3 regions of the Promicromonospora sp. NPDC050880 genome follow, and region 2 is predicted to be linked to each of the others. Evidence: riboswitches for the same ligand, from Rfam matches in the RefSeq annotation. Region 2 holds a riboswitch; each other region holds the start of a gene.

Region 1 (4,353 bases), on a different contig from region 2:
GAACCGCCGTCCCGTGGCGACCAGCCGCAGCGCCAGCTCGACCACGAAGAACGCGAGCATGGCGTGGTCGATCCCGCGCAGCACCTCGAACGCCGCGCCGGTCACCATCGTCTCGGCGCCGAGCACCAGGGCGTTGGCCAGGATCACGCCGAGCACCAGCCGGGTGAACCACCGCTGCTCGAGGAACGCCCTAAGCGCGTCCCGCCAGGTCCGCCGCCCGGCCGGCGCGCCGATCTCCCGGTTCATCCGTCGTCATCTCCTCGTGTGCCCGGAGCCCCCTGCCCCGGCCTTGCCCGCCGCGTGCCCGGCCGAACTATAGCCGCTGACGTATCACGATCTGATGCGCGTAATGTCCCGATATAGACCCGATTCGGCGGGTCCGGTGGCAAGTCGGCGGGATCAGTGCTGAGGTAGTCGCACGTAAGCCATACCACTCTGGAGGAAAACGCCATGGGCTTCTGGGCCTTTCTCATCCTCGGCCTGATCGCGGGCGTCATCGCCCGAATCATCCTCCCGGGCAAGCAGCCGGGCGGTTTCTGGGTCACGCTGCTGCTCGGCGTGCTCGGCGCCATGCTGGGCGGCTGGCTCGGTGGGCTCATCTTCAACATCAGCTTCGACGCGTTCTGGTCGTGGCAGAGCTGGCTGTTCTCGGTGATCGGCGCGATCATCGTGATCCTGATCGTCCAGGCGATCTTCGGTCGGCGTCAGAACGCTTGATCGCGGGACTCCGCACCGCGACGCACCGCGGCCGCGCCGGCACCGTCGTCCTCGTGGCGACGCTGATCGGCGCGGCCGCCGTCGCATGCACGTCCGGTGGCCCCGGGCCGTCGTCCACCCGGGGCCCTGTGCCCGACGACGTGGTCGGGCACCTCCGCGTCGCGGTGGCGCAGGGACGTGAGCAGTACGCGACCCGGGAGATCCGGCTCGAGGTCACCAACGACTCCGACGAGACCCTGACGCTGCTGTCCGGGGCGTTGCGTGCCGACGGCTTCGGGCCGTCCCACCCCACGAAGGAGGGGCGCACGCTGGTGCTGCGTCCCGGGACGACGCGCGCCGTCTACGTCGGGCTGGGCGAGGCACGCTGCACGGAGCCGGCGGGCACGCCCGCCCCGGCCGGCTCACCGCGACCGGAGCCGTCCCCCACGGTGAGCGGGGCGCCGTCCGCCACGATCACGCTCGCCCTCGGCGAGGGGGACGACGCGGGACCGCCCACGGAGGTCGTCGTCGACGACGTGGGCGACCCCGTGGGCCACCTGGCGCGCAACCACGAGGCGGACTGCGCGGTGGCCGCCGTGGCGGCGGGCGTGCGCCTCGCCGTCGACGACGAGGTGCGCGTCGAGACCCGTGACGGGGAGCTGACCGCCCTGGTCACCCTCCGGATCGAGCCGGTCGACGGCGGTCCCGCGGTCACCGTCGACCGGATCGCCGGCACCACCCTGATGAGCAACCCTGACCCGGCGGACGGCGCCTCCGGCTGGGTGGGACGTGACCTGGCGGGGCAGCGGTCCGGCGCCGTCGTGCTCGCCGTCGTCCCCGCGCGCTGCGACGTGCACGCCGTGGCCGAGGACAAGCGCGGCACGTTCCTGCCCGTGTCGGCCAGCGTCGACGGCGTCCCGCAGCGCACGGTCTACGTGCCGATGCCGGACACCGCGCGCTCCGCCTTCTACGACTTCGTCGGGGAGCACTGCGCCTGGCCCGGATGAGCCGGCCCGCCGGTGTGGCGGTGCGGGAACGCGTGAGGCGCCGCCTCCGGCACCGGGCGGGGACCCGGTACGGAGGCGGCGCCTCACGAGCGGAGCGTCAGACGACGCGGATGAAGGTCGGGCTGTTCTGCCACATCTCGGTGTAGCGGACCGGCATGCCGGCGGCCCAGGCCTCGATGATCATGCCGTCGCCCGCGTAGAGGGCCACGTGTCCGGGCGTCCAGACGATGTCGCCGGGCTCCGGGTAGGTGACCTGGTAGCCGGAGCCGAGCAGCGCGCCGGACTGGTGCGGCAGCGAGACGCCGAGCTGCGCGTACACGTACTGGATGAGGCCCGAGCAGTCGAAGCCCGCGGACGGCGAGGCGCCGCCCAGGACGTACGTGATGCCCAGGTAGTTGAAGGCGATGTTGACGGCCTGCGTGCCGACCGGGATCGGGTCCGGTGCGTCGACGGAGACGACGGCGGGGCCCTCGCCCTTCTCGCCGTCGGCACCCGTGGCACCCAGGGCTTCCATCTCGATCGGCATCTTCGCGTCGGCCGGGACGGTCACGGTGGGGGCTGCGGCCACGGCCTGCTTGGCCACGGCGGTGAGGGACTGCAGGTCGGTCGAGTTCAGCTTGGCCGTCTTGACGTCCGTCTTCAGGTCCATCGCGGGCGCCGCGTGCGCGGTGGTGGCGATGGTCGAGATGAGGACGCCGCCGGCGGCGGCGGCGATGGCGCCACGGCGGGCAACGGTGCCGGCGTTCTCGGTGGCGGTACGAGCGAGGATGGTCAGCGGTGTCTGAGCGGGCCGGCTGTCACGATGCCGGCCGCGGGTGGAGTTCGTCACCTAAGGTCTCCTGTACCGCCTGCGAGGTCAGCTGTCGGATTCGGGTGAGGAGTGCACACCCGGCCGCACGGCTACTGGGGGGTTTCCGTCCGGCTTCACCCCGAGGGCGACGATGGTGCTGTCGCCCGGAAGTGGGTCCCCCGCTCCTGTCTCGACGTCTGGTCATGAGCCGGTGACAGGATTCGGCGCCCGGCTCACGGCCCCACCGATGCGGTGGAGCAGAAGTCAAAGTACACACGTTCACCGAAAAAGTCACGATCGGGTTACGCATTACGGTCTGACCCAACGAAGGCGCAGATTTACGCCGTTTCGGTCTTCCTGCGTTATGACCGACATCACATAGATCCGCTACGGTTCGGCGGCATGGGCGACAGCGAGCATCGGATCTCCGCCTGGTGGGCCGTTCCCCTCAGCGCACTCGCCTGGTGGGCCGGAGGTTTCCTGCCGTGGATCGTGCAGGTCTCCTACCAGGTCACAGGCCTGGCCGAGGGTGTGGCGCCGGGGCCGGCCGGCTTTCTACCGCTTCCGTTCGAGGGTGACGACGGCGTGGTCGGCCTGGTCGTCATGGCCCTGATGGGCGGGCTCCTCGCGGGCGTCACCGCCCGCGTCCCGGCGTCCGCCGGCGCGGGTGCGTGCGCCGCGATCGCCGGCACCCTGCTCGCCATGGGGGCCGCGGGCAGCGCCTCCTGGTGGCTCGTCACCCGCGAGGGCCTGCCCGACGACGCCGCACCGCTCGGGATGCTCGTCGTCACCGGCGTGGCCGGTGTCGTGGGCCTCGGTGCGGGGCTGCTGGCAGGGCTCGGTCCCGGCCCTCTGCGCGGCCTCGCCCTGGCGCTGCCGGTGGTGCTCCTCGACGCCTGGGTGTGGGGCTTCGTCCCGGGCCATCCGGTGTCGCCGGTGGGCACGTGGTGGATCCTGGCCGTGGCGCTGGGAGTCGCGTTCGGCCTCGCCGTGGACAGCCGTCCCATCGAGCTGCTGGGGTGGCTGCCGACCGCCGGTGCCGTCTGGGTGCTGCAGGCGGCCGGGCCGGCCCTCCTGGCCGTGCAGGAGAACATCTGGCCGGGCTCGCCGCTGACCGAGGACCCGCTGCTGGCCGTGCGCATCGTCTGGCGTGAGATCGCACCGGCGGCGATCGACTCCGAGGGGCACCAGCTCGGCGCCTGGGTGGTCGCCCTGCTGCTGGGGGCGGCTGTCGCGGCACTGAGGCTGTCCCGGGAGGCGTCGGACGAGGCCGAGCTCACGGAGGCCTGGGCCTGACGTCGGCGCCGCGGCGGTCCCGGCCGCTACTGATTGCGATTGGGTAAATTTCACCCGCAGTGCCCGAACTGCCCTGTTCTATCCCGGTCTGCTGGCCCTAGGTTTGCCCCAGTTCGGGGGCAAACCAGTCCCTGTGCGAACAATGGGGGCATACATGAACAGGAAGTCACTCGTCGGCGCCGCCACCTCCGCGGCACTGGCCGTGGCGGCGCTGGTCGCCGTGGCGCCGGGTGCGCAGGCCGCCACCAACGACCCGTTCCGGGACAAGCAGTGGGGCCTGGACCAGATCAACGCGGAGGCCGCCTGGCCCGTCTCCACCGGCAAGGGCGCGGTGGTGGCGGTGGTCGACACCGGGGTCGACCTCAGGCAGCCCGACCTTGCCGGGCAGCTCCTGCCGGGCGCCACCTTCACCGGCTGCGCCGACGTCCGCCCCTGCGGGAACGGGGACTACCGGGGACCGGACGGGAAGAACGACGGGGACGAGCACGGGACGCACGTGGCGGGCATCGTCGCCGCCGCGGCGAACAACGGGATCGGCGTCGCCGGCGTGGCGCCGGGCGCCAA
Region 2 (4,353 bases):
GATCGCCCCGACCGCCCACAGCCCCGAGTCGTCGCTCGCCGCGGCCTGGATCGTCCAGGCCGTGGTGAAGGGCAGCGCGACGCCGAGCACCGCGAGCCAGGCCGGCACGAGCAGGGATCCGATGACCACCAGGCCGACGAGCGCGACGACGCACGCGACGACCTGGACCGTGCCGTAGGGACCGGTGACGGCGCCGGTCACGGGGTCGACGTCCTGGGTCGTGTCCTGGCCGAGGGCCCACCAGGTGGTGACCGAGAGTACGACGAGCGTGAACGTGGCAAGAGCGATGAAGGAGGGGTTCCGCGTCGTCATGGCTCCATTGTGCAGTGGCCCGGCCCCGGGCGTGCCCGCCGGCTCGTCATGCCGTCCGCACCCAGGGCGGCGGACCGGTGGTCGCACCCGCGCACGCGTCGGACGGGGAACCCGCCCTGCTCAGCCCTCGCTCGTGACCGAACGCCGTGCCTCGTCCCGGAACTTCGCGGGGGACGCCCCGACCACGCGGCGGAACGCGGTGCTGAACGCGCTCTCGGACTGGTAGCCCGTGGCCCGCGCGAGCTCCGAGATCGACAGCGTGTCCCGGGCAAGGGCGTCGCGCGCGAGGCTCATGCGCCACTGGATCAGGTACTCCAGGGGCGGCACCCCGACGTGGCTCTTGAACGACTGGGCGAACGCGGAACGCGACATGTGGCTCAGCTCGGCGAGCTCCTGGAGGCTCCAGGAGTGGGCCACGTCCGCGTGCACCGCGCGCAGGGCGGTGCCGATGCCGTCGTCGTTGAGCGCACCCAGCCAGCCGGTGGGCCGGTCGGTCTGGCCGGCGTGCGCGCGCAGCATGTGCACGAGCAGGATCTGCGCGAGGTGGTTCTGCACCAGCGGCCCGCCGGCGGCAGCGGAACCGACCTCGGTGGCCAGGTGGTCGATGAGCTGACCGAGCCGTGCGCCGTGCGGATCGGCGGCGCGGACGATCACGAGCGGCGGCAGCAGGTCGGTCAGGAGCGCCGCGTTCTGCTCGTCGAACCCGATGTGCCCCACGCAGAGGTAGACGTCCTGGTCGGACTCCGGGCCGATCCGCACGAACCCGTCCACGGCCTCCGCCCACACCTCCTGCGCGGGGCGCGGACGGGCTCCGGGCGTGCTGGCCAGGACGTAGGGCGGCGGGTTGCCCAGCATGAAGGTGTCGCCCTCGCGCAGGAGCACGGGTTCGTGCCCGTCCAGGGTCAGCCAGCACGTGCCACGGACCAGGCCGCCGATCCGCACGTGCAGGAAGGTCTCGAAGCGCAGCGCCCACTCGCCCACGGCCCGGAGGCTCGGGCCGACCACCGTGCGAGGCCGCAGCAGACCGATCGCATCGGCCACCGGGTCCTGAAAGCCCAGCATCGACGACACCTCCTGGACGATACGTCAAGAATTCGCGGGCAGGCGCCATGGATCGTACAGGATGGTCACGGCCCGGGCGTGGGCCCCGTGGAACCTGGACGGATAAACCTTTCGTGCCGGTCGACCGCCCGATGGCACCATCGAACCGTGATCGATCCCGGACTGAGCGGAAAGACCGTCCTGGTGACCGGCGGCGGCATGAACATCGGCGCAGCCGTCTCCCGCGCCTTCGCCGCACAGGGTGCGCGCGTGGCCGTGCACCACGTGGGCGGCTCGGCGTCAGGATCCCGCGAGCACGCGCGCGCCGCCACCGACGAGGTCCACGCCTTCGTGGCGTCCCTGCCCGGCGCCGTCGCCGTCGAGGCCGACTTCCTCGTGCCGGGCGCCGCCGCGCGGCTCATGGACCAGGTCACCGCACGGCTCGGTCCGGTCGACGTGCTCGTGAACAACGCCGCGCACGCCGAGGAGTCCGACTCGTTCGACACCGTCGGCGAGGCCGGGTTCGAACGCACCTACCGCGTCAACGCCGTGGTGCCCGCGATGCTCGTCGCCGAGCTCGCGCGCCGGCTGCCCGACGACGCCGCACCGGGCGGCGTCTCCGTCGTCAACATCTCGACCGACGCCGCCCGCGGCTTTCCCGGGCAGGTCTCCTACGGCACCTCGAAGGCGGCACTCGAGTCGCTGACGCGCGGCGCCGCCGTCGACCTCGGCCCGAGGATCCGGGTCAACGCCGTGGCGCCGGGGCCGGTGCAGACCGGATGGATGAGTGACGAGCTCGTGGACGCCGTCGTGCCGGCGATCCCCCTGGGCCGGGTCGGCGACCCGGCCGACATCGCCGATGCGGTGGTCTTCCTGGCCTCGCACCAGGCCAGGTGGATCACCGGCCAGGTGGTGCAGGTCGCGGGCGGGCACTTCCTCTAGCTCGCCGGGCGACGCGCGGCCGTTACTCTTTCGTGACATCCCGGTGCAGACGGGGTACATTCGTGGCGGCCCGCCGTGCGGCGGGACGTCCTGGCGGGCGCCGAGCCCTGTCACCGCCCGGAGTCACCGACGAACCACAGGACAGGGACGGGGGACCCACTTCCGGGCACTGCGGTGTCCTCGGGGTGAAGTCGGCGGACGTCGTCCGTCGGCCGGGTCAGTCTCCGACCCGAACCCGACAGCTAACCTCGCAGGCGCCGGGAGATACGTTCCATGCCATCGAAGACCCTCGGGCACCTGCCAGCGCCTCCACACCTTTCCCCACGTCGGGGAGCACGATGAGGCACGGGCAGGAGCGATCCCTGCCGCAGTCCTTCGCGCCGCGTCCGGCACCTGCCCGGCGAACGCGCGGGCGCCACAGCAAGGGGCGGCACGCCGCGCCGGCACGGCGGCCGCGGACCTCGATGCTGGGCCGGCTGCCCCTCACTCTCGGCGTCGGCCTCGCCCTCGCCTCGACGACGTCGTTCACCGCCGCCTCCTTCGGCGCGCCGGGAACCGGTGAGCCCCTCCTCTCTGCGCCCGACGGCGCGGCCGCGCTCACGGGCGCGGGCCCGGCGTCGGCGGCCCTGGCCGATCGGAGCAGCGGAGCCTCGCGGAGCCAGGAGCGCACGTCGCTCGAGCGGTCCGCCGGCGTCACGGTCCCTGGCGACGCGGTGCTGCCCGTCGAGAAGTCGGCTCCCGTGCAGGTCGAAGCACCTCCGGTGCTGCCCGGCTGCGACGGCGTGGCCACGGGCGAGGGTCTCAACGGCCAGCTTCCCGTCAGCGAGCTGTGCGACCTCTGGGACGGCTACCCGCCGATCCGCGCCGACGCGGCGGTGGCCCTGGCGCGTCTCAACCAGGCCTACACCGAGCAGTTCGGCGAGTCGCTCTGCCTCACGGACGGCTACCGCAGCTACGCGCAGCAGGTCGCGGCCAAGGCGGCGAAGCCCACCCTGACGGCGACCCCTGGCACCTCGAACCACGGCTGGGGTCTGGCGGTGGACATCTGTGCCGACGGCTACGCCGGCGAGCGCTGGGACTGGCTCAAGGCGAACGCGCCCGAGTACGGGTGGGACAACCCGCTCTGGGCCCAGGCCGGCGGTGCCGGCCCCTACGAGCCGTGGCACTGGGAGTTCACGGCCGCGGTGACGGACGCCGCCCGATGAGCCGCCGGGTGCGGACGGCGGGGGTGTGATGAGCCCGACCCGTCGCCTGCGTGCGCTCCTCGCCGGACCTGGTTCGGGGTCGGCGGGAGTGCTGTCCGTGCTGTTCCTCGTGCTCGCCGTGCTGGGTGGGCCGGTCGTGTGCGGCATCCATGCCGACGAGCACCCGCAGGCGCATCACGGTTCAGCCGTCGAGGCGGCGTCCGGCCCGGCAGGCGGCCTGGTCCCGGCGGACCGCGCCGAGCCCACGTCCGACGGCGGCGAGGCGCACTGCTCGGACCACGGCCGCGCGACGGCGCAGACCGACCCCGTCGTGTCGTCGTCGTCCGGTCTGGCCGCCGTCGCCGAGCCCGCGGTGCAGGGGATCGCGCCCGTCCTGGCGTACCCGGACCACCGGACCGCGCCGGGCGTGGTGCGCCCGGCCGCGCCGAGCCTGCACGCCCTGGGGATCTGCCGGACGTAGGACGCCGGCCACGTCGACGCCGAGGCGTCGACCGCCGGCGCGCCGCCCACCGACGGGCCGCGCGTGGTTCTTCGTTCGAGCAGAAAGGCCGATCTTCTGATGGACCCCACGATCTCTGCTGCCCCGACCGCACGCGGTCGGGGCAGGCACCGGGCGGTACGCCGCCCCTTGTTCACCACCACCGCCCAGGTGGCGGCCGTGCAGGCCGTCACCCGAGGCGCCGTCGTGGCTGCGGGCTCCGGTCTGCTGATGTCCCTGGTGGCCGCCCCGGCGCAGGCGGCGCCGGCCGGCGGTGTCGCCGCGACGGTCGAGGGCGGCGTGCTCCAGGGCAGCCTCAACAGCGCCGACCTCGACGCCCTGGCCGGTCAGGCCCGGGCCGCGCTCGCCTCCGCG
Region 3 (4,353 bases), on a different contig from region 2:
ACCGCGTGCTCCTGTTCGCGTCCACGTCCAAGATCACGTTCGCGGGTTCGGGCGTCGCGTTCCTCGGCAGCTCGCCGGCCAACATCGCCTGGTACAAGAAGCACCTGTCGGTCGCGTCGATCGGCCCGGACAAGGTCAACCACCTGCGGCACGCCATGTTCTTCGGCTCGGCCGACGGCGTCCGCGCGCACATGCGCAAGCACCGCGAGATCCTGGCGCCCAAGTTCGAGGCGGTGGTGCAGATCCTCGCCGAGCGCCTGGGCGGGTACGGCATCGCGTCGTGGACGGAGCCGAAGGGTGGCTACTTCGTGTCGCTCGACGTCGCGCCGGGCACGGCGTCGCGCGTGGTGCAGCTCGCCAAGGAGGCGGGCATCGCGCTCACGCCGGCCGGCGCCACGCACCCGTACGGGAAGGACCCGGAGAACAAGAACGTGCGCCTCGCGCCCTCGATGCCGCCGCTGGACGAGGTCCGCGCGGCGATGGACGGCGTGGCGACGTGCGTCCTCCTGGCCGCCGCGGAGGCTGCCCGGCCCTGACCCGCCCACGCGTCAGGCGCCCAGGTCACCGGAGCGACCTGGGCGCCTGACCTGTGCAGGGCGTCGGAGAGGTCAGTCCTGGCAGTGCTTGTTGATCACCAGGACCGGGCACGCCGAGTGGTGCAGCACGGCCTGGCTGGTCGAGCCCAGCAGCAGCCCGCGGAACCCACCGCGCCCGCGTGAACCCACCACCACGAGGTCCGACGCCGTCGAGAACTCCGTGAGCAGCTCGGCCCCCGTGCCGTCGAGCACGATCCGCCGGATCCGCAGCCCAGGGTTCTCCGCCTCGTACCGGTCGACCAGCACGTCCATCCCGGCGCCGACGTCCGCCAGCACCTGCTCGCGGTCGATGGACGAGGGCAGCCACGCCAGGAACCCGGTGTTGCCGACGGGCACCCCGGTCACGGCGGTCAGCTCGGCGCCCCACGCGTTGGCCTGCACGATCGCGTGCTGCAGCGCCCGCTCGGCCTGCGGCGACCCGTCGACGCCGACGACGATGCGGCGCACCTCCCGGATCTCGGCCGCCCCGGGTGCGACGCCCGTCGGCTCCGTGCCCGACGCCGGCGTTCCGGCGTCGGCCGTGTTCCAGGGGACACCCCGGTTCGCCTCGGCTCGCAGCGGGACCACGACGACAGGACACTGCGCGTGGGCCGGCAGGGCCGACGACACCGTACCCAGCAGCCGCTCCGTGAAACCGCCCCGGCCGCGGGTGCCGACGACGGCGAGGCCGTAGTCCGCCGACAGCTCGACGAGCACGCCGGCCGCGTCGCCCGTGGCCACCTCCGTGGTGGCGCGGACCCCGGCGTCGGCGACGCGGGCCTCCGCCTCGGCAAGGACGGACTTCGCGCCCTCCTGGATGGTGGTGTCGTCGAGGGCCGCGTAGCCCCCGTCGAGCGACGCCGCCGTGAACGACGGCAGCGAGTAGCTGCACACGATGTGCAGCGACCAGCCCACGCGGTGCGCGTAAGCGGTGGCCCAGTCCAACGCGTGCAGGCTCGCGGCCGATCCGTCCACCCCGACCAGTACGACCTCGGATCGTGTCATCGCCCAGCCCTTTCCTCGGCAGTGCACCCTTGCACTCCCAACGCTACCGGCGGCGACGCCCTCATGGGACGCGGTACCAGGAACCTCATACCAGAGCGCCCGCCCGCACACCCCGGCACGGGGCGGCGGACGGGCGCTCTGTACGACCCGCGGGGGTCAGCCCATGCGGACGAACGTCGGGTTCGACTGCCAGATCGGGCGGAAGTCGACCACGGTGCCCGGCTTGGAGGCGTCGATCATGGTGTTGCCGCCGGCGTAGATGGAGACGTGGCCCGGGGTCCACATCAGGTCGCCCGGCTGCGCCTCGGAGGCCGGCACGATGGTGCCGTAGCCCGGCTGCGAGGACGACGAGTGCGGCAGCGAGATGCCGAGCTGGCCGTAGACGTACTGGGTGAAGCCGGAGCAGTCGAAGCCGCTCGGGCTGGCGCCACCGGAGACGTACGGGACGCCGATGTAGCGGCTGGCGATGGAGATCACGGAGTTGCCGATGGCCGACGCCGGGACGTCGACCGACGCGGTGGCGGTCTCCGCCGCCTCTGCTGCTGCCTCCGCGGCCTCGGCGGCGGCTGCCTCGGCGGCCTCGGCCGCCTCCTGCTCGGCGAGCTCCGCCTGGTACTCCTCGTTGTCGGCCGCCGAGATCACGGAGACCGCGGACTTCTCGACGGTCAGCTCGGCGTCCGGCGCGACGGTCACCACGGGGGCGTTGGACAGCGCCTCCCGGGCCTGCGTCGTCAGCGCGTTCAGGTCGACCGAGTTCATCTTCGCGTGGCCGGTCTCCATCGGAGCGGCCTGGGCGGCCATCGCGCCACCGAAGGTCGAGACGAGGAGTGCGCCACCGGCGGCGGCGACCGCGGTACGGCGACCGACGGCGGCGTTCTGGGCGAGCTCGGTGAGCGGAGTCACGGGGCGTCGCGCAGCCCGATGGCGTGCGCGGGTCGTACGTGCAGTCACGTAGTACCTCTCCTTGTACGCCTTCGAGGTCAGCTGTCGGGTTCGGGTGGGAGAAATCACCCGGCCGTGCACTCCCTGCGGACTGCCCGGCTTCACCCCGAGGACGCACCCTGGCGCCCGATGGTGGGTCCCCCGCCTCTGTCATGCGGTCGTCTTGGGGCCCCGGCCGGTGACAGAGTTCGGCGTCCGTCCGAGGACTCTCGCGGATGAAGCTCCGTGTGAGCGTTCCGAACGTACCGGACCTCACACCTGATGTCACGTTCCGGCAACGAATGCCATGACGTGTCGGATCTGCGGTGGCACCTTTCCGACAAAGTGGACGGTTCGGACCGGCCGTCCGCCGGTCGTCAGGCAGTGGCCACGAAGAGGTGGCGCGCCAGGTCCTCGCCGAGCTCGAGCGCGGTGTCGGCGCCGTCGACGGTCACGGTGTAGGTGCCGTCGCTGTGCTCGGCCGTGATGCGTGACCCGGGGACCAGGCCGGCGTCCGCCAGGCGTGCGAGCAGGTCGACGTCGGTCTGCAGCGGCTCGGCGATCCGGGTGAGCGACGCCGCGAGCGGCTCGCCCTTGACGCCCTTCTTCGCCGCCGCCTCGAACGCCGACGGCAGCGAGATCACACCGCTCAGGAACGGGACGTCGGTGTAGGCCTCGCCCAGCTCGGACAGCCCCGGGATCGGGTTGCCGTACGGGTCGTGGTGCGGGTGGTCGAGCAGGCCCACCAGGCGCTTCTCGACGAGGTCGCTCATGACGTGCTCCCAGCGGCAGGCCTCGACGTGCACGTGCTCCCAGTCGAGCTTGATGACGTCGGTCAGCAGGCGCTCCGCGAGGCGGTGCTTGCGCATCACGCGCATCGCCTTGTCGTGGCCCAGCTCGGTCAGCTCGAGGTGCCGGTCGCCGGTCACGATCACGAGGCCGTCACGCTCCATGCGCGCGACCGTCTGCGACACCGTGGGCCCGGAGTGCCCCAGACGCTCCGCGATGCGCGCGCGCAGAGGCGTGATGCCTTCCTCGTCGAGCTCGTAGATGGTCTTGAGATACATCTCGGTGGTGTCGATCAGATCCGTCACGTCTGCTCCCGTCGTGCGCCCAGCCGCCCAGTCGCCCTGGACACGTACGGCCCGGGCGTCGGCCCAGGTTCTAGTCTAGTTCTGTGCCACTGACAATCCCGACACAGCTGCTGCCCGCCGACGGCCGATTCGGCTCCGGCCCGTCCAAGGTACGTCCCGGCCAGGTCGATCATCTCGTGGCGAACGCGCACGTGCTCGGTACCTCACACCGGCGTCCGCCCGTGAAGGACCTGGTGCGCCGTATCCGTGAGGGTGTCACGGAGCTGCTCGGCGCGCCCGACGGGTACGAGGTCGCGCTCGGCAACGGCGGCGCCACCGCCTTCTGGGACATCGCCACGCTGTGCCTCGTCGAGCGCAAGGCGCAGCACGCCGAGTTCGGCGAGTTCGGCGGCAAGTTCGCCAGGGCCACGTCGCGCGCGCCCTTCCTGGAGCCGTCCCAGGTCATCTCCGCCGAGCCCGGTGCAGTGGCCTACCTCGCCCCGGCGGACGACGTCGACACCTACGCGACGCCGCACAACGAGACCTCGACCGGCGCGATGGCCCCGGTGGTGCGCCCGGCCGGGCCGGACGGCGCCCTCGTGCTCACCGACGCGACGTCCGGTGCGGGCGCGCTGCCCGTGGACCTGAGCCAGACCGATGCCTATTACTTCGCCCCGCAGAAGGTCTTCGCGGCCGACGGCGGCCTGTGGCTCGCCGTCCTGTCCCCCGCGGCCGTGGAGCGCGCCGCCCGCGTCGAGGCGTCCGGACGCTGGGTGCCG

Evidence for each region. A riboswitch is a leader RNA that binds a small molecule or an ion and turns the genes downstream of it on or off. The one in region 2 is predicted to bind cyclic di-AMP.
Region 1: another riboswitch for cyclic di-AMP. It lies ahead of ACIBBF_RS08245 (C40 family peptidase); the one in region 2 lies ahead of ACIBBF_RS00075 (M15 family metallopeptidase).
Region 3: another riboswitch for cyclic di-AMP. It lies ahead of ACIBBF_RS12105 (C40 family peptidase); the one in region 2 lies ahead of ACIBBF_RS00075 (M15 family metallopeptidase).

What each region holds. Positions count from the first base shown of each region.
Region 1 is NZ_JBITFV010000003.1:338,661-343,013, forward strand. Features, by position in the region: gene ACIBBF_RS08230 (ion transporter) at 1-246, opposite strand, end outside; gene ACIBBF_RS08235 (GlsB/YeaQ/YmgE family stress response membrane protein) at 451-717, shown strand; gene ACIBBF_RS08240 (hypothetical protein) at 771-1,703, shown strand; gene ACIBBF_RS08245 (C40 family peptidase) at 1,801-2,532, opposite strand; cyclic di-AMP (ydaO/yuaA leader) riboswitch at 2,534-2,730, opposite strand; gene ACIBBF_RS08250 (hypothetical protein) at 2,896-3,789, shown strand; gene ACIBBF_RS08255 (S8 family serine peptidase) at 3,944-4,353, shown strand, end outside.
Region 2 is NZ_JBITFV010000001.1:6,934-11,286, forward strand. Features, by position in the region: gene ACIBBF_RS00060 (hypothetical protein) at 1-312, opposite strand, end outside; gene ACIBBF_RS00065 (AraC family transcriptional regulator) at 433-1,374, opposite strand; gene ACIBBF_RS00070 (SDR family NAD(P)-dependent oxidoreductase) at 1,522-2,295, shown strand; cyclic di-AMP (ydaO/yuaA leader) riboswitch at 2,413-2,566, shown strand; gene ACIBBF_RS00075 (M15 family metallopeptidase) at 2,634-3,500, shown strand; gene ACIBBF_RS00080 (hypothetical protein) at 3,529-3,960, shown strand; gene ACIBBF_RS00085 (C40 family peptidase) at 4,129-4,353, shown strand, end outside.
Region 3 is NZ_JBITFV010000005.1:307,982-312,334, reverse strand. Features, by position in the region: gene ACIBBF_RS12115 (aminotransferase class I/II-fold pyridoxal phosphate-dependent enzyme) at 1-536, shown strand, start outside; gene ACIBBF_RS12110 (universal stress protein) at 609-1,580, opposite strand; gene ACIBBF_RS12105 (C40 family peptidase) at 1,737-2,483, opposite strand; cyclic di-AMP (ydaO/yuaA leader) riboswitch at 2,534-2,726, opposite strand; gene ACIBBF_RS12100 (iron dependent repressor, metal binding and dimerization domain protein) at 2,879-3,595, opposite strand; gene serC (phosphoserine transaminase) at 3,685-4,353, shown strand, end outside.